Regions from separate parts of the Nocardioides ureilyticus genome, predicted to be linked through region 3. Evidence: predicted binding sites of a transcription regulator. Region 3 holds the regulator's gene; each other region holds the start of a gene.
The links. The regulator LexA, encoded in region 3, represses DNA repair genes until DNA is damaged. The targets are predictions, from matches to a motif close to TCGAACANNTGTTCGA.
Positions count from the first base shown of each region.

Region 1: recA (recombinase RecA) is a predicted target of LexA. The motif match lies at 3,694-3,709, and genes of this name have one in related genera.
Region 2: ACSMHG_RS06740 (HNH endonuclease signature motif containing protein) is a predicted target of LexA. The motif match lies at 3,254-3,269, and genes of this name have one in related genera.
Region 4: ACSMHG_RS16745 (HNH endonuclease signature motif containing protein) is a predicted target of LexA. The motif match lies at 2,240-2,255, and genes of this name have one in related genera.

Region 1 is NZ_JBNCOG010000002.1:51,197-58,125, forward strand. Features, by position in the region: gene ACSMHG_RS01595 (DUF3037 domain-containing protein) at 1-135, opposite strand, end outside; gene ACSMHG_RS01600 (HipA family kinase) at 132-929, opposite strand; gene ACSMHG_RS01605 (polyphosphate kinase 2 family protein) at 926-1,807, opposite strand; gene ACSMHG_RS01610 (regulatory protein RecX) at 1,819-2,454, opposite strand; gene recA (recombinase RecA) at 2,509-3,558, opposite strand; gene ACSMHG_RS01620 (DUF3046 domain-containing protein) at 3,741-3,935, opposite strand; gene ACSMHG_RS01625 (DinB family protein) at 3,946-4,554, opposite strand; gene ACSMHG_RS01630 (ABC transporter permease) at 4,622-5,425, opposite strand; gene ACSMHG_RS01635 (ABC transporter permease) at 5,422-6,213, opposite strand; gene ACSMHG_RS01640 (ABC transporter ATP-binding protein) at 6,213-6,929, opposite strand, start outside.
Region 2 is NZ_JBNCOG010000009.1:6,321-13,249, forward strand. Features, by position in the region: gene ACSMHG_RS06730 (glycosyltransferase family 2 protein) at 1-248, shown strand, start outside; gene ACSMHG_RS06735 (DUF5719 family protein) at 245-1,627, shown strand; gene ACSMHG_RS06740 (HNH endonuclease signature motif containing protein) at 1,843-3,096, opposite strand; gene ACSMHG_RS06745 (metallopeptidase family protein) at 3,538-3,981, opposite strand; gene ACSMHG_RS06750 (DUF3499 domain-containing protein) at 4,030-4,392, shown strand; gene ACSMHG_RS06755 (phosphomannomutase/phosphoglucomutase) at 4,426-5,811, shown strand; gene ACSMHG_RS06760 (Trm112 family protein) at 5,811-5,987, shown strand; gene ACSMHG_RS06765 (SIS domain-containing protein) at 5,995-6,929, shown strand, end outside.
Region 3 is NZ_JBNCOG010000015.1:62,074-69,002, reverse strand. Features, by position in the region: gene ACSMHG_RS10450 (ATP-binding protein) at 57-1,064, opposite strand; gene ACSMHG_RS10445 (hypothetical protein) at 1,190-1,537, shown strand; gene ACSMHG_RS10440 (LysM peptidoglycan-binding domain-containing protein) at 1,689-2,090, opposite strand; gene ACSMHG_RS10435 (SDR family NAD(P)-dependent oxidoreductase) at 2,458-3,276, opposite strand; gene lexA (transcriptional repressor LexA) at 3,442-4,179, shown strand; gene ACSMHG_RS10425 (phosphatase PAP2 family protein) at 4,269-5,042, shown strand; gene ACSMHG_RS10420 (MXAN_6640 family putative metalloprotease) at 5,069-6,568, shown strand; gene ACSMHG_RS10415 (alkaline phosphatase D family protein) at 6,685-6,929, shown strand, end outside.
Region 4 is NZ_JBNCOG010000037.1:3,249-10,177, reverse strand. Features, by position in the region: gene ACSMHG_RS16750 (MFS transporter) at 1-825, shown strand, start outside; gene ACSMHG_RS16745 (HNH endonuclease signature motif containing protein) at 911-2,164, opposite strand; gene ACSMHG_RS16740 (SigE family RNA polymerase sigma factor) at 2,478-2,966, shown strand; gene ACSMHG_RS16735 (hypothetical protein) at 2,963-4,240, shown strand; gene ACSMHG_RS16730 (DUF6226 family protein) at 4,317-4,991, opposite strand; gene ACSMHG_RS16725 (flavin monoamine oxidase family protein) at 5,151-6,539, shown strand; gene ACSMHG_RS16720 (hypothetical protein) at 6,500-6,901, opposite strand; gene ACSMHG_RS16715 (helix-turn-helix transcriptional regulator) at 6,888-6,929, opposite strand, start outside.

The DNA.
Region 1 (6,929 bases), on a different contig from region 3:
CCGGTCGACGTGCCACGAGGCCTGGAGGAAGTCGGCCGACTGGCAGTACAGGACGACGCCCACGTTGACGAACTCCTCCCGGTCGACGCGCGGCACGCACCGCAGCACGACGTACTGGTAGGCCAGGCGACTCATCGGTCCATCCCCTCGGCCGGCGCCGGCAGCCACGTGCGGGTCGCGAGGCGGGCCGTGAGGAACTCGACGTACGCCGCACGCACCGCCTCCGGGGTGCTCGCACCGGGGACCGGCTCGAGCCACTCGTCGGGCACCGCAGTCACCACGGCGGGCAGGTCCTCCGGTTGCAGCAGCCGCGTGATCTCGGCGTCCGCCGCCGGCAGTGCGGCGGCGTGCGCAGCCAGGACGTGGTCGTCCATGCTCCACGGCTGAGCGGCGAAGCGCGCCGCCGCCCCGTCCCGCTCCAGCGCACCCCCGGGCCAGCCGTGGTGGAAGTACAGCGAGGCGCCGTGGTCGATGACCCAGAGCTCACCGTGCCACACGAGCAGGTTGGGATTGCGCCAGCTCCGGTCCACGTTGGCGCAGAACGCGTCGAGCCACAGCACCTTCGCCGCCAGGTCGGCGCCGGCGCCGCCGACCTCGCCGTCGTAGCCGAACGAGCCGGGCAGGAAGTCCACCCCGAGGTTGAGCCCCACGCTGGCGACCAGGAGCTCCTGCACCTCCTCGTCGGCCTCGTACCGCGCGATCTCCGGGTCCAGGTCGAGCGCGACCAGTCGCGGCGTGCGCAGGCCGATCCGGCGGGCCAGCTCGGCGGCGAGCACCTCGGCGACGAGCACCCGCAGGCCCTGCCCCGCGCCGCGGAACTTGCAGACGTAGGTGCCGAGGTCGTCGCCCTCCACGATGCCCGGCAGGCTCCCGCCCTCGCGCAGCGGCGTGACGTAGCGGGTCACCGAGACCAACGGCAGACCGGTCACGTGACCGGTCCCTGCGCCACCAGCCGTCGGCGCTCGGACTCCGGGTCGAAGTCGGCCGCGGGCCACTGGGGGTCCAACCGGGTCAGCACCTCGAGCAGCAGGCGACCGACGGCGAGGTTGCGGTACCACTTGCGGTCGGCCGGCACGACGTACCACGGCGCGTGGTCGCTGTGGGTGCGCTCCACGGCGAGCTCGTAGGCCTCGCGGTAGGCCGGCCACAGAGCACGCTCGTCGACGTCACCGGGGTTGTACTTCCAGTGCTTGCTCGGCTTGTCGAGCCGCGCGAGCAGGCGCTCGCGCTGCTCCTCGGGCGAGATGTGGAGCAGGCACTTCACGACCACCGTGCCCCGGTCGACCAGCTCCCGCTCGAAATCGACGATGGCGCCGTAGCGACGCTCGATCTCCTCCGCCGGTGCCAGCTCGCGGACGCGGTGGATGAGGACGTCCTCGTAGTGCGACCGGTCGAAGACCCCGACGTAGCCGCACTCGGGCAGTGCGCGCCGCACGCGCCACAGGAAGTCGTGGGCCTGCTCCTCCTCGGTCGGCGCCTTGAACGAGGTGATGCGGACCCCCTGCGGATCCATCAGCCCGACCGTGTGCCGCAGCGTGCCGCCCTTGCCCGAGGTGTCCATGCCCTGCAGCACCAACAGGATGCTCCGCTGCGGCGCCGGCGCGCCGGCCCGCCCTTGCGCGAAGAGCCGCTCCTGCAGCTCGGCGAGAGGAGAGCCGAGGTCTGCGAGGGCTTCCTTGCCCTCCGTCTTGCCGCCCGTGAAGTCCGGCGTCGCGTCGGTGGGGTACGCCCGGAGGTCGACCCGGCCCGCCGAGACTCGGAGCGGGTGGTCGGACCGGTGGACCTGGTGCGCGCTGGAGTCGGACATGGCCCCATCATTCACGACGCCGGGTCGATCCCCTCTGCCTCGTCGCGACCGGCCGCGCTGAGCTCCTCACGCACGACGGCGAAGGCGAGCCCGGAGCCGTAGCCCTTGCGAGCGAGCATCCCGACGAGTCGACGCGTGGCGGTGACGTCGTCGACGCGGGCCAGGGAGCGCAGCTTCTTGCGCACCAGGGCGCGCGCAGCCTCCTCCTCGGCCGCCGGGTCGATCTCGTCGAGCGCCTCGCGGGCGACCTCGTCGTCGACACCCTTGCGGCGCAACTCCTGGGCCAGGGCTCGCCGGGCCAGCTTCTTGCCGGGCTGCCGGCTCCCCACCCAGGCGCGGGCGAAGGCCGCGTCGTCGACCAGCCCCACCTCCTCGAAGCGGTCCAGGAGCCGCGTGGCGAGGTCGACCGGGACGTCCTTGGCGGCGAGCTTGTCGGCGAGCTCCTTGCGGGAGCGGGCCTGCCCGGTGAGCTGGTCGAGCAGGATCTTGCGCGCGACCGCCTCGGCATCCGCCGGGGGCCCGGCCGCGACCGCGTCCTCCGGCGGTGGTGCCGGCGTGGACGCGCGCCGGGTCCACGCGTCCACCCCGGCACCGACGTCACCCAGCCAGTCGGGGGCCGGCCGGTCCTCCGAGCACGCCTCACTCATCGGTCACCTCGGTGATCGAGCCTGTCGAGATTCGGTGATCGAGCCTGTCGAGATCTAGAAGTCCTCGACGCCGACCGGCGCAGCCGGCAGGTCGGCCTCCTGGTCGACCGTCGGACCGACGCCGAGCTTCTCGAGGATCTTCTTCTCCAGCTCGTTGGCCAGGTCGGGGTTGTCGCGCAGGAAGTTCCGCGCGTTCTCCTTGCCTTGCCCGAGCTGGTCGCCCTCGTAGGTGTACCAGGCACCGGCCTTGCGGACGAGACCGGCCTCGACACCGACATCGATCAGGCCGCCCTCGCGGCTGATGCCCTTGCCGTACATGATGTCGAACTCCGCCTGCTTGAAGGGCGGGGCGACCTTGTTCTTCACCACCTTGACCCGGGTGCGGTTGCCGACCATGTCGGTGCCGTCCTTGAGGGTCTCGATGCGCCGCACGTCGAGCCGGACCGAGGAGTAGAACTTCAGCGCCCGGCCACCGGTCGTGGTCTCGGGCGAGCCGAACATCACGCCGATCTTCTCCCGGAGCTGGTTGATGAAGATCGCGGTCGTCTTGGAGTTGTTCAGCGCACCGGTCATCTTGCGCAGCGCCTGGCTCATCAGGCGGGCCTGGAGGCCGACGTGGCTGTCGCCCATCTCGCCCTCGATCTCGGCGCGGGGCACCAGCGCGGCGACCGAGTCGATCACGATCAGGTCGAGCGCGCCGGAGCGGATCAGCATGTCGGCGATCTCGAGGGCCTGCTCGCCGGAGTCCGGCTGGGAGACGAGGAGCGCGTCGGTGTCGACGCCGAGTGCCTTGGCGTACTCCGGGTCGAGCGCGTGCTCGGCGTCGATGAACGCCACGATGCCGCCGGCGCGCTGGGCGTTGGCGACCGCGTGCAGGGCGACCGTGGTCTTTCCGGAGGACTCGGGGCCGTAGACCTCCACCACACGGCCGCGCGGCAGCCCACCCAGGCCGAGGGCGACGTCCAGCGCGATCGACCCGGTCGGGATCACCTCGAGGGGCGCGCGGGTCTCGTCGCCCAGGCGCATGACCGAGCCCTTGCCGAACTGCCGCTCGATGTTGACGAGCGCTGCGTCCAGCGCCTTGTCGCGGTCTCCACCAGCCATGGTGTTCTTCCTTGTCTCTCGTCGGGTTGCAGGCACGTCGACGACGCTAGGACGAGCCACCGACAACGCCTGGTCAGCGCGGTCGACGCCTGTGGACCACCTCGGCCCGCGTCATGCCTGTGCGACCAACCTAGCCCGAACACGTGTTCGAGCCGCGCCGCCACGCCGGGCGCGAACGAGCGTCAGCGCTCCGACGCAGGCAGCTCGAGCGCGGCCCACACCGCCGCCCACACCTGCTTCGGTGGCACCCCGGCGTCGAGCGCCTCCCGTGCGGTCCGGCCACCGAGGTCGGCCATCACGAACTGGTCCGCCCAGGTGCGGTAGTAGGTGGCGCCCAAGGCATGCTCGAGACGCGCCCAGAACTCCGTGTGTCGCATGCCTCCATCATCACCGCCGGGGCGGGCGTGCCCCACCCGCGGGGTCGCCGCCGGCCCCGGGGGCCGGGACGGGGCCGGAGCGTCGAACCGCATCACGGACGTCCCACACGTGGTGGACGAGGTCGTGGAGGTGGTACTGGCCGAGGGTCTCGACCGTGAACTCGCTGCCGTTCGTGCGCACGCCGCTCCGGGCCCACCCGGCCGCGGGCACGGCGTCGTAGGCGGCCGCGACCGTCCGGGCGGCGGCGAGCAGCTCGGCGCGCACGGTCCCGGGCTCCTGCAGGTCGTAGCGCGCGCCGACCGCCGTCGCGTCCTGGTCCCAGTTCGGGAACCGTGGCCGGTCCTCGGACAGCATCAGCGCCAGGCGCTCGCCGAAGACCCCGTGGACGTCGCGGACGTGGCAGGCGTACTCGCTCACCGACCACGTGCCCGGTGCGGGGCGCCGGGTGGCCGCCTGGTCCTCCAGGACCGCTGCCCAGACGGCGGCGTTCTCACGGACACGCGCACCGATCTCCTCCCGCACCACGGCCGAGGCCGCGAAGCCGCAGTCGGGGCAGGGGCGACGCAGCACCCAGGTCCAGTCCTTCGTGTCCGGCTCGACGCCGTTCGAGGTGCCCACGGCGCCATCCTCCACCGTCCCGGGCGCGGGCACCGCACGGATCCTGCCGATCGCCGGTGAGGCACGGTCAGGTCAGCAGCAGCGCGTCGAGCCGCCGGCGCACGACCAGCAGGCCGACCGCGCCCATGGCGACCAGGTAGACCACCGAGACCACCGACGCCCACGACACCGCGCCGGTCGTCAGCTCACGGCAGAGGACGACGCCGCGGTAGAGCGGTGTGCACTCCACGACCCACCGCAGCCAGCCGTCCAGCGCCGTGATCGGGAAGAACGTGGCCGAGAAGAGGAACAGCGGCACCTGCACCAGCGTGACCTTGTCGAAGTCCTGCCAGCTCGTCATGAAGGTGGTCAGCGCCATGCAGACCGCGCTGAAGGCGAACCCGATGAGCAGCGCCGCCGGCAGCGCCAGCAGCGCCCACCACGAGTCGACCAGCCCCATCGCCAGCATGACGAGCAGGAACGCCGCGGAGTACGACCCCCCACGCAGCTGTCCCCAGACGATCTCCGAGCGCGCGATGTCGCCGGTCGTGAGCGGCGTGGCGAGGATCTGGTCGTAGAGCTTGTCGTACTTGAGCTTGAAGAAGACGTTGTACGTCGAGTCCAGCAACGCGCCGTTGAACGCCGAGGCCGCGAGCATCGCGGGCGCGACGAACGCGGCGTACGGCACCGTCTCCCCGTTGAACTCGAAGGAGTCGATCAGCTGACCGACGCCGATGCCGATCGAGAGCAGGTAGAAGACCGGCTCGAGGAAGCCGGTGAGGAAGATCTTCCAGGCGCGTCGGAAGACCAGGTAGTTGCGCAGCACCAGCAACCGCAGCGCCTGGGACCCGGTGAGGGGTGAGCCGGAGGGTCGCGGCACGGAGAGGCTCATGCGACCAGCCGTCTCTGCAGGCCGGAGACCGACCAGAACCACCCGACCACGCACAGCGCGAGCAGGACCGAGGTGTTGACCGCTGCCAGCCACCACGTGACGTTGTCGAGGGCGAACATGCGCGACAGGTTCACGCCGTGCCACAACGGGGTGAGCCGCGCGATCCACGACCCGAGCGCGCCGAGGTTGTCGACCGGGAAGAAGGCGCCCGAGAAGAGGAACAGCGGGAAGACCACCAGCCGGAAGAGGACCCCGAACGCCGACTCCGAGCGGAGCCGGGCGGTGAAGCCGTAGACGAGCCCGGCGAAGGCCATCCCTGTCAGCACCTGCGCGAGGAAGGCGAGGAACGGGCCCCACCACGACTCGTAGACCCCGAACGGCGCCAGCACGGCTGTGAACACCGCGCAGGTCGTCACGAGCCGGAAGCCGACGAACGCCAACGTCGCGCCGACCAGGTGCGGCACTTGCAGCGGCGTGGCGAGCATCGAGTCGTAGACCTTCTGCCACTTGATCAGGCCCATGACGGGGTAGGTGGTCTCGCCGACCGCCGTCTGCATCGCGTGCGCAGCGATAAGGCCGGGCACGACGAAGGCGAGGTACGACGTGGCTCCCTCGAGCTCGTCCGGGTCGCCCTCGATGAAGCCGCCGAGGATGACGCCCATGGCCACGACGTAGAAGATCGGGGCGAGGAACGAGGAGACCAGGGAGCCGCGCCAGGTGCGCCGGTAGACGGTCCACCAGTAGTCGGCCTGCCGGCCGATGCCCGTGCCGAGAGGGAGCCCGGCCATCAGTCCACCAGCGTCCGGCCGGTGAGCCGCAGGAAGACGTCCTCCAGGGTGGAGCGGCGCACGAGGGTGGCCACCGGCCGCAGCCCACGCTCGTGCGTCTTGGCCACGACCTCCTCGCCGTCGGCGCTGTAGACGAGGAGCCGGTCGGGCAGCACCTCCACCCGCTCCCCCAGGTCCTCGACCTGCGCGGCGAGCCGGTCGTGCCCCGCTCCCTCGTCCGCGACCCCGAACCGGAGCTCGGCGACCTCGCGGGTCGAGTGCTCGCGGATGAGGTCCAGCGGCGAGCCCTCCGCGACGACCAGGCCCTTGTCCATCACGACGAGCCGGTCGCACAGCTGCTCGGCCTCGTCCATGTAATGGGTCGTGAGGACGAGGGTGACGCCCGCCTGCTTGAGCCGGAACAGCCGGTCCCACAGGACGTGCCGCGCCTGCGGGTCGAGGCCGGTCGTGGGCTCGTCGAGGAGGAGCAGGTCGGGCCGGTTGACCAGCGAGCGGGCGATGGTCAACCGGCGCTTCATGCCGCCCGAGAGGTCCTCCACCTTGGCGGTGGCCTTCTCGGTGAGCTGCACGAACTCGAGGAGCTCGTCGACCCGCTCGCGCACCTCCTTCTTCGGGATGCCGAAGTAGCGGCCGTAGATGTAGAGGTTGTCCCGGACGTTCAGCTCCAGGTCGAGGGTGTCCTCCTGCGGGCACACCCCCAGCCGGCCGCGGATGGC
Region 2 (6,929 bases), on a different contig from region 3:
TGCCGGCGCCCGCGGACGGCGACGTGGCGGCCGCCCTCGACGCGACCGCCGGCCTGGACCAGGCGAGCGCCGGTGAGCTCGGCATGCGCGCCTGGCAGGTCGACCGTCCGGTGGCCGAGGACGCTGTCGACGGACCCGGGTCGTGGTGGCGGGTGCTGCTGCTGGTCGTCCAGGGCGTGGCGTTGGTGTGGGTACTGGTGCTGTGTGCGCCGACCACCCGCCGGGTCGTGGAACGGAAGAGAGCATGAGCGCCTCGAGCCGGCGGCCGGCGCGGTCCACCCGCTGGCGTCCGGACGTGACCGTCGTGCTCGCGGTCGTGCTGCCGCTCGTCACCGGCGGCGCCGTCCTGCTGACCGGCACGGAGCCGCCGTCGGCGCCGGGCCGGCCGCCGACGGAGACGGCGCTGTCCGCGGTGTCGCTCGTCTGCCCCCCGGGTCGGTCGGGACCGACGCCGACCCTGGTGACCAGCGGCGCGGGTGGCTCGGGGCGGCTGGAGGTCGCCGGCGAGCGGGTCCGGGTGCGCGCCGGTGAGGTCGCGGCCGTCGACACCGACGACGGCCCGGTCGTGGTGGAGGGCCAGGACGGGCTGGCTCCCGGCCTGGTGGCGAGCAGGTTCGACGAGCAGCCGCTGGCTGCCACGGAGTGCCGGGCGCCCGCTCCCGAGCAGTGGTTCACCGGTGCCGGTGCCGCGGCGGGGCACTCCTCGGTGATCGAGCTGGTCAACCCGGACAACGGCCCGGCGATCGTCGACGTGGTGGTGACCGGCCGGTCCGGCGTCGTCGACGTTCCGGCGCTCCGTGGCGTGTCGGTCCCGGGGGGCGAGGCGCTGCGGCTGGACCTGGCCGAGATCGTGCCGCGCCGTGACGAGCTGGCGCTCCGGGTGACCACGCAGCGCGGCCGGGTGCACGCGTCGGTCCTCGACACGGTCGACGAGCTGGGCGCCGGTGTGCGTGCTCAGGAGTGGTTGTCCGGGCAAGCCGAGCCGCAGGCGGAGTCGACGCTGCTGGGCCTGCCCGCGGGGCCCGGCGCGCGGACGCTGCTGCTGGCCAATCCCGGCGACTCGGAGGTGCGAGCGGCGATCCGGGTCGTGGGGGAGCAGTCGGTCTTCACACCCGAGGGCATGAAGGAGGTCCGTGTCGGCCCCCAGAGCGTGGAACGGGTCGACCTCGGCGTGGCCCTCGCCGGTGTTGCCCGCGACGGCGCGATCGGCCTCCAGGTGTCCGCGACCGCGCCGGTCACGGCGACGCTGCGCTCCTTCGTCGGCGGGGATCTCTCCCACGCCGTGCCGGCCGGTGCCTTCGCGGGGCCGACCACCGCGCTCGTGCCTCCCGGCACGAAGCGGCTGCTGGTCACCGGGGCGGAGTCGACGGGCGCGGTCGAGATCGTGGCCCAGGACGCCTCAGGCGAGGAGCTCGCCTCGCGCCGGGTCGGCCTCACGCCCGACCGCGGCTTCGCCGTCGACCTGCCCGACGGCACCGTGCGCCTCACCGTCACCCCCGAGCGCACTCCCGTGGTCGCGGCGGTCCTCGCCGGCGGGGACGGCGGCGGCACGAGCGTCGTCCGGCTGCGCGAGCTCGTGCTCTCCGGCCTGGTCCCCGCAGTCCGGCCAGGGCTCCCCGCGTCCTGAGCCCTGGCCGGGCCCGGTGGTCGGGCAGGCTGTTTCGGTGGTCGAGCTTGTCGAGACCACGTTCGGTGGTCGAGCAGGCTGTTTCGGTGGTCGAGCTTGTCGAGACCACGTCCTGTTCGGTGGTCGAGCTTGTCGAGACCACGGGCCTGTTCGGTGGTTGAGCAGGCTGTTTCGGTGGTCGAGCTTGTCGAGACCACGCGTGTAGTGCCGTCGGCCTAGGTCCGTCGGTGGAAGGTGACGCTGCCGTCGGGATGTCGCTGGGTGTCGTAGGTGGGGTCGTGGATGCGGGCGTGGTGGTGGGGGCAGAGGTTGCGGGCGTTGGCGAGGTCGGTGGGCCCGCTGGAGTGCCAGGGGGTGTCGTGGTGGGCGTGGCAGAGGTGGGCGGGCCAGTCGCAGCCGACGGTGGTGCAGGTGGGTTGTTGCTGGTTGAGTGCGGTGCGTTGGGCTTTGGTGAAGAGGCGGGTGGTGCGGCCGAGGTCGAGGACCTCGCTGTGGGTGCCGAGGGCGGCGGGGATGATGCCTGCTTCGCAGGCGAGGCGGCGGGCGTGGGCGGCGGAGATGACGCCGCCGGTGTCGAGGGAGGCGTGGCGCAGGCCGCCGAGGAGGGTGTGGAGGTCCATGGTGACCACGACGGTGGCGTTGGTGCCGCCGAGGTCGGGGAGCCGGTCGGCGGGGAACCGCTCGATCAGCTCGACCAATGCCGTGCCGAGGCGTTCGGGTGAGGGGCGGCGTTCGTAGGTGCCGGCGCCGTCGGTGGCGGTGAGGTGCTTGGGCGCCGAGAGCGCCAGCAGGGCCTTGTGGAGCATCTGTCCCTGCGCCTCGGGGACGCTGAACTTCCCCACCATGCTCCCGCGACCGTCGGGACAGATCGTGAGGAAGGCGCGCGCCGCAGCGGCCTGCTCCTCCCGCTCCAACGCACGGGCGTCGTGGGCCTCGCCGATCTCGGGTGCGATGACGGTGAGCAGGTGCTTGCCGATGATGGCGAGCGCCCTGGGGCCGTGGTCGGCGGCCTCAGTGACGAGGTGCTGCTCCGCTTTGGCCAGCACCTCAGTGTCGAGGTCGTCGGGGAGCGCGTCCAACGCCCGGGTGATCACGCGGGCCTGCTCGGCGTTCACCCCACCAGCAGCGAGTGCCTCCCGCACGAGGGGGAACCGCCCCAACGCCTCCGCGAGCCGCACCCGGCCGGCGGCGGCACGCCGGTCCTGCTTGGTGGCGTGGGCCCACCAGCTCGCCGTCGACGTCGCACCGGTCTGCTGCTCAACACCGACCTCACCAGCGTGCGCGGCCACCCGCAGCTCCAGCTCCGCGACCTGCGCCGCCAAGCGCGTCAGCTCCACCAGCGTCGCGCCGGTCTCCCCAGGCCCCAGGCCGAACAACGGCACCTCCGCCAGCCCGTCCAGCTCCTCACGCAGCCGCGCGACCGCACGCGAGACCGGGTGGTCTCCGCCGGGTCGCAGGTCCTTGGCCATGACCCCACTCAAGCACCCGCCACCGACAGTCCCAGATACTGTTTCCGCACGTCAGGGCCGGTCCGCGAGTTGTCCACAGGGCGCGTCCCGACCGTGATCTGCACAGGCGAGCGGGCTCGACCGCCGGGCCGGGTTGTGGTCTCGACAAGCTCGACCACCGAAGCCCTGCTCGACCACCAAAAGGGGCCGTGGTCTCGACAGGCTCGACCACCGAGAGTCGCCCTGCTCGACCGCCGGGCCGTGGTCTCGACAGGCTCGACCACCGAATGGGGCGTGGTCTCGACAGCTCGACCACCGAATGGGGGCGTGGTCTCGACAGGCTCGACCACCGAATAGAGCGTGGTCTCGACAGGCTCGACCACCGATCAGCCAGCTCGACCACCGAAAGGGGGCGTGGTCTCGACAGGCTCGACCACCGTGACAGGCACCCGGCCGCAGGCCTCAGTCCTCGTCGTCGCCGTACCGCGGATCGACGACGCCGGGCTCGACCCCGAGCAGCTCGGCGACCTGCTCCACCACCACGCCGTGCAGCAGCGCCTCCAGCTCCGAGCGGCTCTCGGCGCGGTGCTCGATCGGGCGCCGGAAGACGACGATGCGCGACGGTTCGCCTCCCGACCCGCGCACGAGCGAGGCGAGCGGCACCACCGGCGGGTCCCAGTCGTCCGGCACCTGAGGGGCGTCCTCGACGGCGTACTCCACCAGTCCGAGGTGGTCCTGCCAGCGGGTGTCGACCTCGGTGACGATGTCGAGCACGAGGTCGTCGAAGCGCTCCCGCGCGGTGCGCAGCTCCGGGCGGCCCGGCACCCGCGGCACGACGCCCGGCCCGCGCTGGCCACGGCCCCGGCGGTCGCGCGTGCGACGGTGGCGGGGCGCCGGCTGTTCCATCCCGCGAGCCTAGACCGAGCCGGCGCCCTCGGGAGGTACGGTCTGGGCGTGAGTACCGCCCGTCGTTGCAGCCGCACCGCCTGCGGCCGTCGCGCGACCAGCACGCTCACCTACGTCTACGCCGACCAGACCGCCGTGCTCGGGCCCCTCGCCACCTACGCCGAGCCGCATGCCTACGACCTCTGCGACGCCCACAGCGAGCGGCTCTCGGCCCCGCGGGGCTGGGAGGTGCTGCGCCTGGCCCCGGACCCGGCGGCCCAGGGACCCTCGACCGACGACCTGCTGGCGCTCGCGGACGCCGTCCGCGAGGCGGCCCGACCGGTCTCGCAGGTGGTGCGGCTCCCTCCCTCGGAGGAGGGCGGCCGGGAGCGTGGACGCCGCGGGCACCTGCGGGTGCTCAGCACCGACTGACGCAGTCGACGCGCGCATCGTTAGGGTGCGGCCATGGCCGACACCCTCGACCCGGCGAACGTCGCCGCCGTCTTCAAGGCGTACGACGTCCGCGGCACGGTGCCGGACCAGCTGGACGACGCGTTCGCCCGCGCGACCGGCCGCGCCTTCGTCGAGGTGGTCGGGGCCCGCACCGTGGTGGTCGGGCACGACATGCGCCCGAGCAGCCCCTCGATGGCCGCGGCCTTCGCCGAGGGAGCGACCGCCGCGGGCGCCGACGTGGTGCAGATCGGTCTGGCCTCCACCGACCAGCTCTACTTCGCCTCCGGCCACCTCGGCGTGCCGGGTGCGATGTTCACCGCCAGCCACAACCCCGCCCAGTACAACGGCATCAAGCTGTGCCGGGCGCACGCACAGCCGGTCGGCATGGAGAGCGGGCTGGGCGAGGTCCGCGACCTCGTCGGATCGGGTGCCCCGGCCGCCGCACCCCCGGACGGCCCGACCGGCTCCGTCACCGAGCAGGACGTGCTGGCGGCGTACGCCGAGCACTTGCTCTCCCTGGCACCGGTGCGTGGCCGCCGGCTCAAGGTCGTGGTCGACGCCGGCAACGGCATGGCGGGGCACACGGCACCGGCCGTCTTCCAGCGGCTGGGCCCCGGTCAGGTCGAGCTGGTGCCGATGTACTTCGAGCTCGACGGCACCTTCCCGCACCACGAGGCGAACCCGATCGAGCCGGAGAACCTCCGCGACCTCCAGGCCACGGTGCTCGAGACGGGCGCCGACGTCGGCCTGGCCTTCGACGGCGACGCCGACCGTTGCTTCCTCGTCGACGAGGAGGGACGCAACGTCTCGCCGAGCACGCTCACCGCGCTCATCGCCGCGCGGGAGCTGGCCAAGGAGCCCGGAGCGACGATCATCCACAACCTGATCACCAGCCGGGCGGTGCCCGAGCTGGTCGCGGAGCTGGGCGGCACGCCGGTCCGCACCCGGGTGGGCCACTCGTTCATCAAAGCGACCATGGCCGAGACCGACGCGGTCTTCGGCGGTGAGCACAGCGGCCACTTCTACTTCCGCGACTTCTGGCGCGCCGACTCCGGCATGCTCGCGGCGCTGCACGCGCTCGCGGCGCTGGCGGAGGTCGACGTCCCGCTCTCCCGGCTGCTCGCGCCGTACGAGCGCTACCCCGTCAGCGGGGAGCTCAACTCGACGGTCGGCGACCAGGCGGCCGTGCTGGCGCACCTCGAGGCGGCGTACGCCGGTCGCGAGGGGGTCGCCACCGACCACCTCGACGGGCTGACGGTGAGCCACGCAGACTGGACCTTCAACGTGCGGCCCTCGAACACCGAGCCGCTGCTCCGCCTCAACGCCGAGGGCAAGGACGAGCCGACCATGGCGGCCGTCCGCGACGAGGTCCTCGCCATGATCCGCCAGGAGGGCTGATGAACATCGACCAAGGGCTGCTCGACATCATCGTCTGCCCCCAGTGCCACGGCGACCTCCAGCCCGGCGAGCACGCCGGGGTCGAGGAGCTGGTCTGCCAGGGGGAGTGCGGCAACGCCTACCCCGTGCGGGACGACATCCCGGTGCTCCTGGTGGACGAGGCCCGGAAGCCGTGAGCCGGCGATGACCTGGTTCGACGAGTCCCGCCTCGACGACGAGACCGCGATCGGGGCGGCCGACCTGCGGTTCCGCACCCTCGCGGAGTCCGGCCCCCGGGTACGCCGGGAGTGCAGCGACGTGGCCGAGGCGGTGGCCGAGGCCGTCGCCCGCAACGGCGAGGCGCGCCCGCGTGCGGTCATCGCCGCCGGTCCGGACTCCCGGCTGCTGCGGGCCGTCCTCGAACCGTGGTGTCCCGTGCCGTTCGTAGCGTGGCCCGGCCCGACCCTGCCCGGATGGGCCGGCTCGCTCGACCTGGTCGTCGTCCTGGCGCCGGACGGGGCCGACCGGGGGACGGCGTCGGCGGTGGCCGAGGCGGTGCGCCGCGGCTGCCAGGTCGTGGTCGCCTGTCCGCCGACCTCGCTGGTCGGTGAGCACGCGGCGGGCCGGTGGAGCACCATCTTCCCGATCTCCACCAGCGACCCGCTGGCCACGGCGGTCGTGGTGCTCTCCTTCCTCGACCAGATCGGGCTCGGCCCGAGTGCCGAGCCGGACGTCGTCGCCGACGCCCTCGACGAGGTGGCCGTCACCTGCTCGCCCCACCGGGACCTGTCGATCAACCCGGCCAAGATGCTCGCGATCGCGCTGGCCGACGCCGCCCCCGTGGTCTGGGGCGGCTCCGTGCTGGCGGCCCGGGCCGCCCGACGGGTCGCCGAGTCGATCCGGCGCGCGAGCGGGCGCACGGCGCTCGCCGGCGACGTGGAGCAGGTGCTGCCGGTGATCGAGGCGGCCCGCCCGCGCGACGTCTTCGACGACCCGTTCAGCGAGGGCGGGGGAGACCTGCGACCGACGCTCCTGGTCCTCGACGACGGCAACGAGGACCCGGTCCTGCTCGGCCACCGCCGACGGTTGCTGGACGCCGCCGGCTCCCGAGGCGTACGTGTCGAGACCCTCACCACGGA
Region 3 (6,929 bases):
CACGGTGACCGCCGTACGGCGCAGCCACACGTGCTCGCGCGTCCCCGCCGGTCGGATCAGGCCGGCGCTGAACCCTCGCCGAGCTCGAGGGCGAACCAGACGGTGGTGCCGGTGACGTCGCGCTCGGAGCCCCAGCGGTCCGAGAGCGCGTCGACCAGCTGCAGGCCGCGGCCGTAGACGCGCAGCGGGTCGGTGTCGCCCGACGGCTTGGGCTCGTCCCTGGCGGGGCGGCCCAGGCCGCCGAGGTCGCGGACGGTGACGGTCAGCAGACCGGCGTCAAGCACCACCCGCAGCTCCGAGGCGGTGCCGGCGTGGACGACGGCGTTGGTGACCAGCTCGGAGAGGCAGAGCTGGGCGTCGCCGATCGCGTCGTCAGGCACGCCCCACGCCTGCAGGTGCTGGCGCAGGAACCGGCGAGCGGCCGCCGTCGCCCGGGGGTCGCCCTCGAGGAGCACGCTGGTGGTCAGGGCCCCCTCGGGGATCACCGGCTCCTCCGGGACGGCGTCCGAGCCCTGCCGACCCGAGACCAGCCGTACCCGACGGATGGCGTCGGAGGCGCGGCGGGCCGCGCCCTCGAGCAGCTCCAGCTGGCTGGCGGAGAACTCGTGGTCGGCACCGGCGTAGACCAACAGGCCACCGATCGGGGAACCGGTGCCGGGCAGCGGCAGCGCCGCCAGCGCGCCGACGCCGAGCTCTCGCTGAACCTTGACCAGGGCGGCGTACCGGTCGCCGAAGGACTCGAGGGAGCCGTGGACGACCTCGCCGGAGCGGACGACCGTGGTGAGCGGGACGTCGTCGTAGGCGTCGATGTGGCACCACTCGACCTCGGGGTCCTGCTCCACCCGCAGGCTGTCGACGAACCGGAGCCGGCGCCCCCCGCCCTCACTGAGCGCGAGGGCCACCCGGCACACGCCGGGCAGGTCGGCCACGACCCCGAGCGTCGCGACCGCGATCTCGTCGACGTCGTGCGCCGCGCGGACCGCGTCGGCCAGACGGGCGAGCGGACCTCCCGACGCGTCCGAGTGCTCGATCCGCGCCGGCGATCTCCCCACCTCGCCGTGCACGCCCGAAAGGGTAAACCCTCGGCAGCCCGCCCGTCGCGGGGCGACCTGCCTGCCGGACCACGCACTCCCGACGAAGCCCGCGGGTCCGGCCCCATGGACACCCCGGATCGGTGACAATGGTGCGCGTGGGTCAGGGCAAGCGAGCAGGCGCGCGCCGGGGCGCGAAGCGCCGTACCGGCCTGCAGCCGCGCCTGCTGCTGCTCGCAGTGGGGATCACGGTCCTGGTGGTCGCGTGGGGCTATCTCGTCTACGCCGCGATCGACTTCGGCGCCAGCGCCCGGGGCGGCGAGTCGAACGCGTGGTGGTTCCTCGCGCTGGCCTCGGTCGGCGCGGTCGCCTGCCTCTTCGTCGGCCTGATGCTCGTGGCGCGACTGCTGCGCGCCATGGGCATCACCTCTCCTCCCCCGCCGCTCCGTGACGCCGAGCGCGAACGGACCCCTGTCGCGCCCGGGGGCCGGCGAGCCTCGCGCTGACCTGGTCACCGGAGGACGGGAAGGACGTACCCGCGCCCGCGCGGGAGTGCCCGGAGATGCCGCAGGGGCGGGGCCGTGCCCGGCCCCGCCCCTGTCTTCCCCGGCCCGTCAGCCGGGGTCGAAGCGGCTGACGGAGTCTGTGGTGTGTCGACTACTCGACGGGCACGCGGAGGCGCTGGCCGGCGTCGAGGACCGCGGAGTCGAGGGCGTTGAGTCGCTCGATCCGCTCCATCATGGCGCGGACGTCACCGTCCTCGGCGAGGTCGGAGGCGATCCCCCACAGGGTGTCGCCGGTCCCGACCATCACGACCTCGGTGGGCTCGGGCGTGCCGGCCTCCTGCGTGGCCACGGAGCCCGCCGCGATGAAGATCCCGGCCGCGAGCACGGCGGTGAGGGCGAGCAGGAACACCACCAGGCGGCCACGGCGGGTCAGCCGGACACCACTCGCGCCGGCGCCTGCACCGGCTCCGACACCAGCACTGGCTCCGACGCCGGCCCGGCGGGCGGGAGCGATGCGGGTGGCGCGGGGAGCGTTGACGGTGATGGTGCTCATGGGGACCTCCTGGGGAAGTGGCGGTCAGCCTCGGGTCGTCTCGATCTCGGTCGTCCCGATGTCTAACCGCCCCCACCGACAACGGCCGGCGAGCGAGGGGCGGAGCGACGATCGAGCAGACGTTCGATCGAACATGTGTGCGACCTTAGAGCACCTGTTCGAACGAATCAAGGGTCGGCGCGAACAAATGTTCGAACAGCCCAGGGCGGAGGTGCCGTGTCCGGGAGCTGCTCACCGCGGCGCCGGGCGCGCGGGAGCCTCACGGCCATCCCTGACGCTCCTCGGGTGTTGCAACAGCCGCGAAGCGTCAGCATCCCAAGTGAACTTGGGATGCTGACGCCTCCCCGCCTTTCCTGACCGAGGCCGACTACGACCGCAGCCGGCGCCTCCCCTGCGCGGCGAAGGCGGCGAGCACCGGCCCGGTTAGCGACGGCGCCAGCTGGCCGGCGCGCATCGCCGCACCGCGCCAGCCGGGCACCGTGCGCACCACACGACGACTGCCCACCAGGTCGACCGCCGCGGCGGCGACCTCCTCGACGGTCAGCAGCCGGCCGCCCGAGGCCACCAGCCGCTTGCCGAGCCCGCGGTCGTCCATGCCGGCGACCATGTCGGTGTCCACGCCGTCGGGGCACAGTGCGTGGACCCGCACGCCGCGCGGGGCCTCCAGGGCGACCGACGAGGCGAGCGAGACCACCGCGGCCTTGGTCGCGGCATACAGGGAGAGCCCGGGCACCGGCCCGAGGGCGGACAGCGAGGCGGTGACCACGACGTCGCCACCGCTGGACCCGAACGCGTCGAGCGCAGCCCGGATGCTCCACGCCGCGCCGAGCAGGTTGACCTCGACGACCTTGCGGACCTGGTCGTCGCCCAGGTCGGCCAGCGCGCCGTCGTCCCCGACGCCCGCGTTGGCGAACCAGGCGGTGAGCTCGCCGTGCCGGGCCGCGGCCTCGGCGACCCGCCGGTGCGAGTCGGGGTCGCGCACGTCCTGCACCACCGCCTCCGCCGCTCCGATCTCCTCCGCCGTCCGCGCCAGCGCCTCGCCGTCGACGTCGGTCACCACGACGCGGAAGCCGCGCGCGACCATGAGCTCGGCGATCCCGCGGCCGATGCCGCGCGCCGCGCCAGTGACGACGGCGCTGCTGGGAGTGGCGGGAGTGGTGGCAGCACGGCGGGGAGAGGCGTCCATGACCGGATCATGCCAACCCGCCCGCGCGGGCCGCCGACACGCCCGTTCGAACAGATGTTTGAACGACAGGCCGGGAGTCACTACCGTGCTGCCAGCACCCCGCACCAGACTCATCAGCACCTGCATCGGCAGCACGCGTCCCGCGCCCACCCCGGAAGGCACCCCATGGCGAAGAACCCCGGCCCGACCAACCCCGGCCCCCAGGTCTCCGAGCTGCCCGACGGTGCGCCCGGCGTCACGGGCCTCACCCCGCGGCAGACGCGGATCCTCACCCACATCCGCGACTGCGTGGAGAGCCGGGGCTACCCGCCCAGCATGCGCGAGATCGGCGAGGCGGTCGGCCTCACCAGCTCCTCCAGCGTGGCCCACCAGCTGAAGGTGCTGGAGGAGAAGGGCTTCCTCAAGCGCGACCCCCACCGCCCGCGGGCGCTCGAGGTCTTCCTGCCCGAGGCGATGGCCACCCGCCGCTCGATCTCCAGCGGTGACGAGAGCTCCTTCGACGAGACCGGCGTGGGCGACGCCATGCCCGCCGCGCAGTACGTCCCGATGGTCGGCCGGATCGCCGCCGGTGGCCCGATCCTCGCCGAGGAGCGGGTCGAGGACGTCTTCCCCCTGCCCAAGCAGCTCGTCGGCGACGGCCAGCTCTTCCTGCTCGAGGTCGCCGGCGACTCGATGATCGAGGCCGCGATCTGCCACGGCGACTACGTGGTCATCCGCCAGCAGCCGACGGCGAACAACGGCGAGATCGTCGCCGCGATGATCGACGGCGAGGCGACGGTGAAGACCTTCCAGCGCAAGGACGGCCAGGTCTGGCTGCTGCCGCACAACGCGGCGTACGAGCCGATCGACGGCACCCACGCCACCATCCTCGGCAAGGTGACGGCGGTCCTGCGCCGGATGTGAGGCCGGTCGGGGCCGGAGCTGGGGAGATCGGGTGAAGGTCAGGGTCAAGCCTGATGCCTAATCACCTGTCTTGATGAGAGGCTAAGCGCGTGCCTCCCTCCACCAGCCCGACCGGACGCTCCCGCCTGCGGCGCGGGCTCGCCGAGCTCGCGCTGCTGGCGGTCCTCTACGTCGCCTACAGCGTCTCCCGGCACTTCGCCGACGACGCGATGGGGCCAGCACTGAGCCGGGCCCAGGAGCTGCTGAACGTCGAGCGGCTCGTCGGCCTGCACTGGGAGTTCGCCCTCAACCAGCTCTTCGTGGAGATCCGACTGGTGGGTCTGCTGTCGAGCTTCTGGTACGCGACCGCGCACTACGTCGTCACGGCCGGCGCCCTGGTCTGGCTCTTCCGGAAGGGCCCCCGCCGCTACGTCCCCGAGCGACGCGCGCTGGTCGCCGCGACCACCGTGGGCCTGGCGCTCTACCTGATGCTGCCGATGGCGCCGCCCCGCTTCGTCGACGGGTACGTCGACGTCCTCGCCCTCCACGCGACCGAGGGCTGGTGGGGCTCCGACGCCTCGGCGCCGCAGGGCCTCGGCGAGCTGACCAACCAGCTGGCGGCGTTCCCGTCGCTCCACGCCGGCTGGGCGCTGTGGGTGGCCATCATCGTCCAGCGCCACTCCAGCAGCCGATGGGCGCACGGCCTGGCATGGGCCCACGCCGCGATCACCGCGGTGGTGATCGTCGGCACCGGGAACCACTGGGTCCTCGACGTGCTGGCCGGCTGGGCCGTCATCGGCGTGGGTTTCGCCGTCGCACGGTGGATGACCCCGAGAATGACCCGTACGAGGCATGCGCACGAGCACCCCGCTCCTGTTGGCTGACCCTCCCCGCCGTACCTGGAGCCCCCATGCGCGCTGCCCGTCCCCTGCTCACCCTTGCCCTGGTCCTGGCGACCGGCGCCTCCCTCGCGGCGCCGGCAGCAGCCGGTCCCCGCGCGTCGGCTGACCGTCCGGTCGCCGAGCGCACGACCGGCCCCATGACCGAGCCCACGCCGCGGGCGCTCTCCAGCGCACGCCGGGCCCTGGCCCGCGCCGAGGCGGTGCTCGAGGGCCGCGGCGGCCCCAGCGCGACCCTCGCGCTGCGCGACCTCACGCTGCGCCGCTCGACCCTCACCGGGGCCGAGCGGGCCCGCGCCGACGCGCTGCTGCGGCGGCCGGCGACCAGCCAGGCGCGGTGCACCGCCACGATCTGCCTGCACTGGAACGCCAGCGACGTCGAGCCCGGCTACGTCGACGCCGTGATCGCCACCGTCGAGGGCCTCCAGCAGACCTACGTCGACGCGGGCTACCGGCCGGTCAAGCCCGACGGCAGCGCCGGCGGGAACGCCCTGCCCGACATCTACCTGCAGGACGTCGGCGCCGAGCAGCTCTACGGCTACTGCAGCCCCGACCAGCCGCCGGCCGACGGCCGCTACGACACCTCTGCCTACTGCGTGCTCGACGACGACTTCTCGCCGACGCAGTTCCGGCACGGCACGCCGCTGCAGAACATGCAGGTGACCGCCGCGCACGAGTACTTCCACGCCGTGCAGTTCGGCTACGACGTCGCGGAGGACGGCTGGTTCATGGAGGCCACCGCCACCTGGGCGGAGGACGAGGTCTTCGACGACGTCGACGACAACGTGGGCTACCTCGGCACCAGCCCGCTCTCGCACCCCGCGCGCTCGCTCGACCAGTACGGGGACGGCCACGAGTACGGCGGATGGGTCTTCTTCCGCTTCCTCACCGAGCGGTTCGACACCGAGGCGGGCGGCATGCCCACCCTGGTGCGGGACATGTGGCGGCGCGCGGACGACGCGCCCGGCGGCCCGAAGCAGTACTCCCTGCAGGCGGTCGCCAGCGAGCTCACCGCCCGCGGGACCAGCCTCGGCGCGGCGTACGCCGCCTTCGCGGTGGCCAACCGCCGGCCGGCGCAGGCCTACGCCGAGGGGGCCGCCAACCGCTACCCGACCGCGCCGCTGGGCCGGTTCAGCCGCAAGCGCGGTTGGTACGCCACGAAGCTGGACCACCTCGCCTCCGCCACCGGCCGCTTCCTGCCCAAGCGGGGCAGCCGGCGGCTGGCCGTCCGGGTCGACATGGCCGACCTGAGCCGCGGGTCCATCGCGCTGGTCACGGTCGTGTCCCGGTCCGGCTCCACGACGACCACTCCCATCCGGCTCGACCGCAGTGGCGCCGGCCGCCGCACCGTCCCCTTCACCCGGGCCAAGGTCGCCGCGGTGGAGGTGACCCTGGTCAACGCCAGCGGCCGCTCGCAGTGCTGGCGGTCCAAGTCCTCGCCGTTCTCCTGCATGGGGGTGCCGGTGGACGACAACCAGGTCGCGCGGGTGAAGGCCGTCGTACGCCGCTGAGCGCGCGCCCGGCTGCTGCCGGCCGAGCCCGGAACGTCCGGCGTCCGGCGGTTGAACAGACGGTGCTCACATCGCCAAGCTCGTCACGTCCGGCCGCGAGTGTCGTTCACTGAGGCGTGAACACCACCACGACCGTCGGTCGTCGCACCGTCGTCGCCTCCGGGGCCACCGGCCTCGGCGTCGCGACGGTGGCCGGCACCTCGACCCCCGCCATCGCCGCCGCCCGGCACCGCGTCTTCCAGCACGGGGTCGCCTCGGGCGACCCGCTGCCCCACGCCGTGCTCATCTGGACCCGCGTGACGCCGACCCGGTCGGCGAAGCCGGGGTCGGGCAAGGGCCCGCGCGCCGAGGTGCGCTGGGA
Region 4 (6,929 bases), on a different contig from region 3:
AGCCTCGGGATCCAGGTCGGCGTGCTCGTGGGGCCGGCGATCGGCGGCCTGCTGATCGCCTACGTCGGCCTGGGGTGGTGCTTCGTCATCGACATCGCCGGCCTGGTGGTGGCGACGCTGCTCTACGTCCGGATGCGGCCCTACCCACACCGGGCGGCGACGACGCCGCCGAGCCTGGCGGGCATCCGCGAGGGCATCGGCTACGCCTTCGCGCGCCGCGACCTGCTCGGGACCTACCTGGTCGACATCGCCGCGATGCTGCTGGCGATGCCGGTCGTGCTCTTCCCGGCGCTGGTCGAGGAGGTCTTCGACAACCCCGAGCTGCTGGGCCTGCTCTACGCCGCGCAGACGGTCGGCGCGATGGTCGCCACCGCCACGAGCGGCTGGACCAGCCGCGTGCACCACCACGGCCGCGCGATCGTGATCGCCGCCGCGGCGTACGGCGGGTGCCTGGCGCTGGCGGGGGTGATGCCGTCGTTCTGGCTGGTGCTGCTCTTCCTCGGGCTGTCCGGGCTCGCCGACATGATCTCGGGGGTGTTCCGGAGCACGGTGTGGAGCCAGACCATCCCGGAGGGCATGCGGGGCCGGCTCGCCGGGATCGAGATGCTGTCGTACTCCCTCGGCCCGCTGGGCGGCCAGGTCCGCGCCGGGGTGACCGCCGACCTGTGGTCGGTGCGCGGCGCGATCAGCAGCGGCGGCGTCGCCTGCATCGCGGGCGTCGCGCTGACCGCCGTGTGGCTACGTGACTTCTGGGCCTACGACGACCGCACCGACGAGCACGCCGTCGCCGAGCGAGCCGTCCGCGCCGCAGAAGGAGAGTCCTAGGGCTGTTTCGGTGGTCGAGCTTGTCGAGACCACGTCCTGTTTCGGTGGTCGAGCTTGTCGAGACCACGCGTGTAGTGCCGTCGGCCTAGACCCGTCGGTGGAAGGTGACGCTGCCGTCGGGGTGTCGCTCTGTCGCGTAGGTGGGGTCGTGGATGCGGGCGTGGTGGTGGGGACAGAGGTTGCGGGCGTTGGCGAGGTCGGTCCCGCCGCCTGAGTGCCAGGGCCGGTCGTGGTGGGCGTGGCAGAGATATGCGGGCCAGTCGCAGCCTTGGGCGGTGCAGGTGGGTTGTTGCTGGTTGAGTGCGGTGCGTTGTGCTTTGGTGAAGAGGCGGGTGGTGCGGCCGAGGTCGAGGACCTCGCTGTGGGTGCCGAGGACGGCGGGGATGATGCCTGCTTCGCAGGCGATGCGGCGGGCGTGGGCGGCGGAGATGACGCCGCCGGTGTCGAGGGAGGCGTGGCGCAGGCCGCCGAGGAGGGTGTGGAGGTCCATGGTGACCACGACGGTGGCGTTGGTGCCGCCGAGGTCGGGGAGCCGGTCGGCGGGGAACCGCTCGATCAGCTCGACCAATGCCGTGCCGAGGCGTTCGGGTGAGGGGCGGCGTTCGTAGGTGCCGGCGCCGTCGGTGGCGGTGACGTGCTTGGGCGCCGAGAGCGCCAACAGGGCCTTGTGGAGCATCTGTCCCTGCGCTTCGGGGACGCTGAACTTCCCCACCATGCTCCCGCGGCCGTCGGGACAGATCGTGAGGAACGCCCGCGCCGCAGCGGCCTGCTCCTCGCGCTCCAACGCACGGGCGTCGTGGGCCTCGCCAACCTCGGGGGCGACCACGGTGAGCAGGTGCTTGCCGATCACCCGCAACGCAGTGGGGTCGTGGTGGGCCGCCTCGGCCACCAAGTGCTTCTCCGCGCGCTCGTAGACGTCGGCGTCGAGGTCGTCTGGCAGTGCGTCGAGGGCGCGGGTGATGACGCGGGCCTGCTCGGCGTTCACCCCACCAGCAGCCAGCGCACCCCGGACGAGGTGGAACCGCCCCAACGCGTCAGCCAGCCGGACCCGGCCGGCGGCAGCACGCCGGTCCTGCCGAGTGGCGTGGGCCCACCAGCTGGCCGTGGAGGTGGCGCCACTCTGCTGCTCAACACCGACCTCACCAGCGTGCGCAGCCACCCGCAGCTCCAGCTCCGCGACCTGCGCCGCCAAGCGCGTCAGCTCCACCAGCGTCGTGCCGGTCTCCTCAGGCCCCAGGCCGAACAACGGGACCTCGGCCAGCCCGTCCAGCTCCGCGTGCAGCCGCGCGACCGTGCGGGAGACCGGGTGGTCTCCGCCGGGTCGCAGGTCCTTGGCCATGACCCCAGTGAAGCCGTCGCCACCGACATTTGAGCGCGAGATTCAGGCGGCCTTCTCACATGTTTGGCACTATTTTCGAGCGGGTGTGCGAGTGGAGGAGTGGTCGGCATGACTTCCGGGCACGTCCCGTGCTTGCTTACGACCCGCGCTGTCACCGCCGTACTCACGGCATGCCTTGTCGCGGGAGCCGTCGCGCGTGGCATCTTCGTGACTCGTCGCTGACCGGCTGTCGGGTCGCGAGAAGTTCTCGGCGAGGCACAACCATTCGGCCTTCCACGGCGTTCCCTCCACGAGTGCCATGGGCGGAGGGCGAATGGGCGACACCGAGTTCGCGGAATGGGTCAGGGCCAACCAGAACCGGCTGACGCGGTCTGCGTACCTGCTCACGGGTGACCTCCAGCGTGCCGAGGACCTGGCGCAGGAAGCGATGGTCAAGGTCGGACTGCGGTGGAGCCGACTGCGGGACAGCCACCCGACGGCGTACGCACGGACGATCATCGTCCGCGACAACGTGTCGTGGTGGCGGCGGTTTCGCGAGACGACGGTCGCCACGCTCCCAGACGTGCCTGCTGACCTCGCCGAGACCGAGACGACGCTGGTCATTCACCAGTCGCTCGCCAGGCTCACCGCCCGCCAACGCGCCGTCCTGGTGCTGCGCTACTTCGACGACCTGACCGAGCGGGAGACCGCGGAGATCCTGGGGGTCACCGTCGGCACCGTGAAGAGCACCCATGCCGCTGCGCTGGGTCGGTTGCGCCAGGTCGCTCCCGAGCTCGATGACCTGATCGGAGGACCACGATGACCGACATGCGCGCGGCGTTCCGGGCGGCAACGGATCACGTGACGGTCGACCTCGAAGCGGCTGTCCTGGGCGAGGCACGCCGACGGCGACGCCGGGGCCGAGCGATCGCCGTGGCGGGGGCGGCTGCGTTCGTCGTCCTCGTCGCCGCGGGGATAGCGCAGATCGGAGACGTCCCCGACGCTCGCCGCGCCGACGTCGGACCTGTGGATACGCCGTCGACCGACGCCGTGGCCACGCCGCCCGCCACTGTGGAAGGAGCCGGCGCGGCCACGCAGCCGGTGTGGGACCCGTTCGACCTCCCGGCCGCGCCGCTCAGCGACGTCGAGTTCACGAGCCTGGTCGGGTCGGGTGGTCGCCTCCAGCCGGACATCGAGCCCGGCGCCAACCCTGTCGGCGAGGACCCGATGTCGGGAGTGGTGGTGGCCTGGCCCGAGGTGGGAGCTGGGGTGCGGCTGTTGGGCACCGATGGCCGGTGGCGAAGTGCGCCGGCGGCCTTCGCGATACTCGAGGAGACGCCGTACCCGGCTGCCCCTGTCGCGATCTCCGCCGACGGCACGAGGGTCGCGGTGAGCACGGATGCCGGGATCAGCGTCCTCGACGTCACGACCGGCGAGGTCGCCGTCCTGGATTGGCCCGCCGAGCTCGCGCCGCCGTGGGACTATGCACCCGAACTGCGCTGGCTGTCTGACGACGATGCGCTCCTGGCCCTGCACTGGAGCGAGCCGTGGGTCATCGGACTGGACGGTGACGCCCGCCCCGCGGACTACGGCACTCAGGAAGGAGTCACGGACGTCTTCGGGATCGACCCGGACGGCCCGGTCCACCAGAACGACTACCCGCGCAGCACGCTGGTGACCTGGGATGGCGAGCGCGCCGTGCGCGAGGTCCCGTTCCCCCAGTGCGAGCGTCTGGTGGCAGCGCACGGACTCGTCGCGTGCACCACGGGCAGCCTCGACAGCTACAGCGCCCCGGACGCAGGCCCTCGAAGTGGCCCTGTCGTCGTCGACGCCGCCACCGGTGACATCGTCGCGTACGCCCCCATCGACGACCGGGGTGCCGTCTACAGCGACAACGGTCGTCTCACCGCCATGGGTTTCCTGGACCCGGACACGGTGGTGCTGAAGGTCGGACCGCGTGACCACGAGGTTCCGACGCCGCCCGCCGAGACCTGGCACCTGGTCGCCTGGCGGTACGGGGACGGCGCCTTCGAACGCATCGCCAGCGGCGACCAGCACCTGGCCGACATCTCGATCGCGCCCTCACTGATGGACTGACCCGCCGCCAGTCTCCTCCTGCGAGCGGCGCGTGCGACACGGGAAGACGCGCGGCACCAGCCCGACGACGACGGGGCTACAGCCAGGGCGATCCGATCCAGCGTTCGACGCCGAGCGGCGCCGGTATGGATTCGTCGAGCCACCATTCCAGTCGGTGGCTGTCCCCGGAACCCGCCCATCCGTCCCGCGTCTGCGTGATCGAGGCGCCGTCCGATCGAGCATGGAGGACGCCCCCTCTCGCGACGGTGAGGAACCAGTCGTCCAGCTCCCGGAGCAGGTCGGCGGAACCCCAGTCGCAGGCGTCGCATCCGCAATCCGGCAGCGCGTCGAGGAACGCCACCGTCGTGCCTGCACAGGCGATGCCGAGGTCGATACCGAAGGGCTCACCGTCAACGACGGCGGTCGCCGCCAGCAGCGTCGCGCCGTCCGGCTGCGTCGGGGTGAACCGGCGGACCGGACCGGTCTGGTCGGGGAGGCGCCGGGAGCCGCGCCACACGGAGAGATCGGGCTCGTCGACCGTTGCGAGCCCGCGCGCCGTCACCACCCGTGCCCACGCCTCGACCCGCGCGGGAAGGATCAGGTACTTGCCGGGGTCGAGACAGCGCGAGTACTCCTCCTCGAGCGGCTCCCGGTCCGGATGAGGATCGGGCCACCCCGGCGTGTCGACTCCCGTGACCGCGAACTCGCGGTCGACCTCTGTCAGGAGGTCGTCGAGCCACGGTGGGGACGGGGGTGGCGAGTACGTCACCACGCCATCGTCTGCCATGGGGGTCCGGCTATCGAGCGACATACGGCCGACGTCGCAGCGAACGGCTCGGTCGATGATCCGGACGAGCGATCGGCCACGCCCGGGCCGGGCCGCCGCGTCGCTAGATTGGCCGGCGTCGGTCGAGGGTCTGGAGAGCAGCGCATGAAGGTCGTGGTCGTCGGCGCCGGGCTGGCGGGGCTCGCCGCCGGGCACGAGCTCCGGCGGGCCGGAGCGGAGGTGGTCGTCCTCGAAGCCCGCGACCGGGTCGGTGGCCGGCTCGAGGGCGGCGAGATCGAGGGGTTCCCCATCGACCTCGGGGGGACCTGGATCGGCGAGGGCCACACCCGGATGCACGCGCTCGTCGAGGAGCTCGGGCTGGAGACCGTCCGCACCTGGAACGACGCGGGGAAGGTGCTGGTCCAGCTCGGTCGCAGGAGAGTCCTCGTGGAAGGCGCCAAAGGCGCCGTCCCGCGTCTCAACCCCGTCGCGCTCGCCGACCTGGCTCAGGGCCTCGCGCGGTTCGGCCGGCTCGCGCGAGCCGTCGATCCCGACCAGCCCTGGGGGCACCCGAGAGCCGAGCTGTTGGACGGGCAGACCTTCGAGACCTGGATCCGACGCAACCTGCGCACGCCGAGCGGACGGGCCTACTTCCGCGTCGCCACCGAGGCGGTCTTCTCCGCCGATGCGAGCGACCTCTCGCTGCTGCACGCGCTCTTCTACGCGGTGAGCAACACCGATCTCGAGACCCTCCTCGCGGTTGACCGAGGCGCGCAGCAGGACCGCGTCGTCGGTGGTGCCGCTGTCGTCGCCGATCGGCTCGCCGTCGGCCTGGACGTCAGGTTCTCGACGCCGGTCGCGATGATCGCCCATGGCGACACCGGCGTCACTGTGACTACCCACGCCGGCGAGGGCTTCGCTGCTGACCGCGTCGTGGTCGCCCTTCCGCCGACCCTCGCCGGACGTCTTCGCTACGACCCACCGCTGCCGGCCTGGCGCGACCAGCTCACCCAGAAGCTCCCTGCGGGAACGGTCGCCAAGACGTTCGCGGCGTACCCGACCCCGTTCTGGCGCGAGCAGGGCCTGAACGGCCAAGTGGCCTGCGCGGCGGGGCCGGTCAAGGTCACGTTCGACGTCTCCCCGGCGAGTGCCGAGATCGGCATCCTGCTCGGCTTCGTCGAGGGAGGTGAGGCGCGGCGTTGGCAGCGGCTCACCGAAGCCGAGCGCCGTGAGGCGGTCGTGGACTCCTTCGTCCGCTTCTTCGGCCCGCAGGCGGCCCGCCCTGTCGCCTATGTCGAGAAGGACTGGACCTCCGAGGAGTTCACTCGGGGCTGCTACGGCGCCCACTTCGCCCCCGGGGTCTGGACCAGCTACGGCGACGTGCTGCGCCCGCCGGTCGGCCGGATCCACTGGGCCGGCGCTGAGTACGCCGTTGAGTGGAACGGCTACATGGAGGGCGCTGTCCGGTCGGGAATCGCGACCGCCCAGGAGGTCGTCGACACCGTCCGCCCCGCTCAGCGCCGGAAGCGCAGCCAGACCAGCGTGACCAGGTAGGTGACCCCGCCCAGCGCGCCCAGCTGGTAGTACGGAGACCCGTCCTCGCCCTGGGCGATCTCGACCACGAACATCGCCAGCACGGCGAGGAGCACCGTCATCCCGGCGGCCAGGGAGGCTGACTGGTCGATCTGGTTGATCCGCTCGTCGGTGCGGTCCCGCAGCCCGGCCGCGGTCTCGCTCCACCCGGAGGCGGCGACGAAGACGAGCGCCACGGCCAGCATCACGCCCAGACCGACGAGTCCGAAGGTGAGGTCGTCTCCCATCACCCCCGCCACCAGGTAGGCCAGGCCGGCGATGACGGCCACTCCGGGCACCGCCCACCGGATCATCACCGGCGTCGTCTTCTCACGCGTCGACATCGAACACCTCTTCCACTGCCTTGTCGAA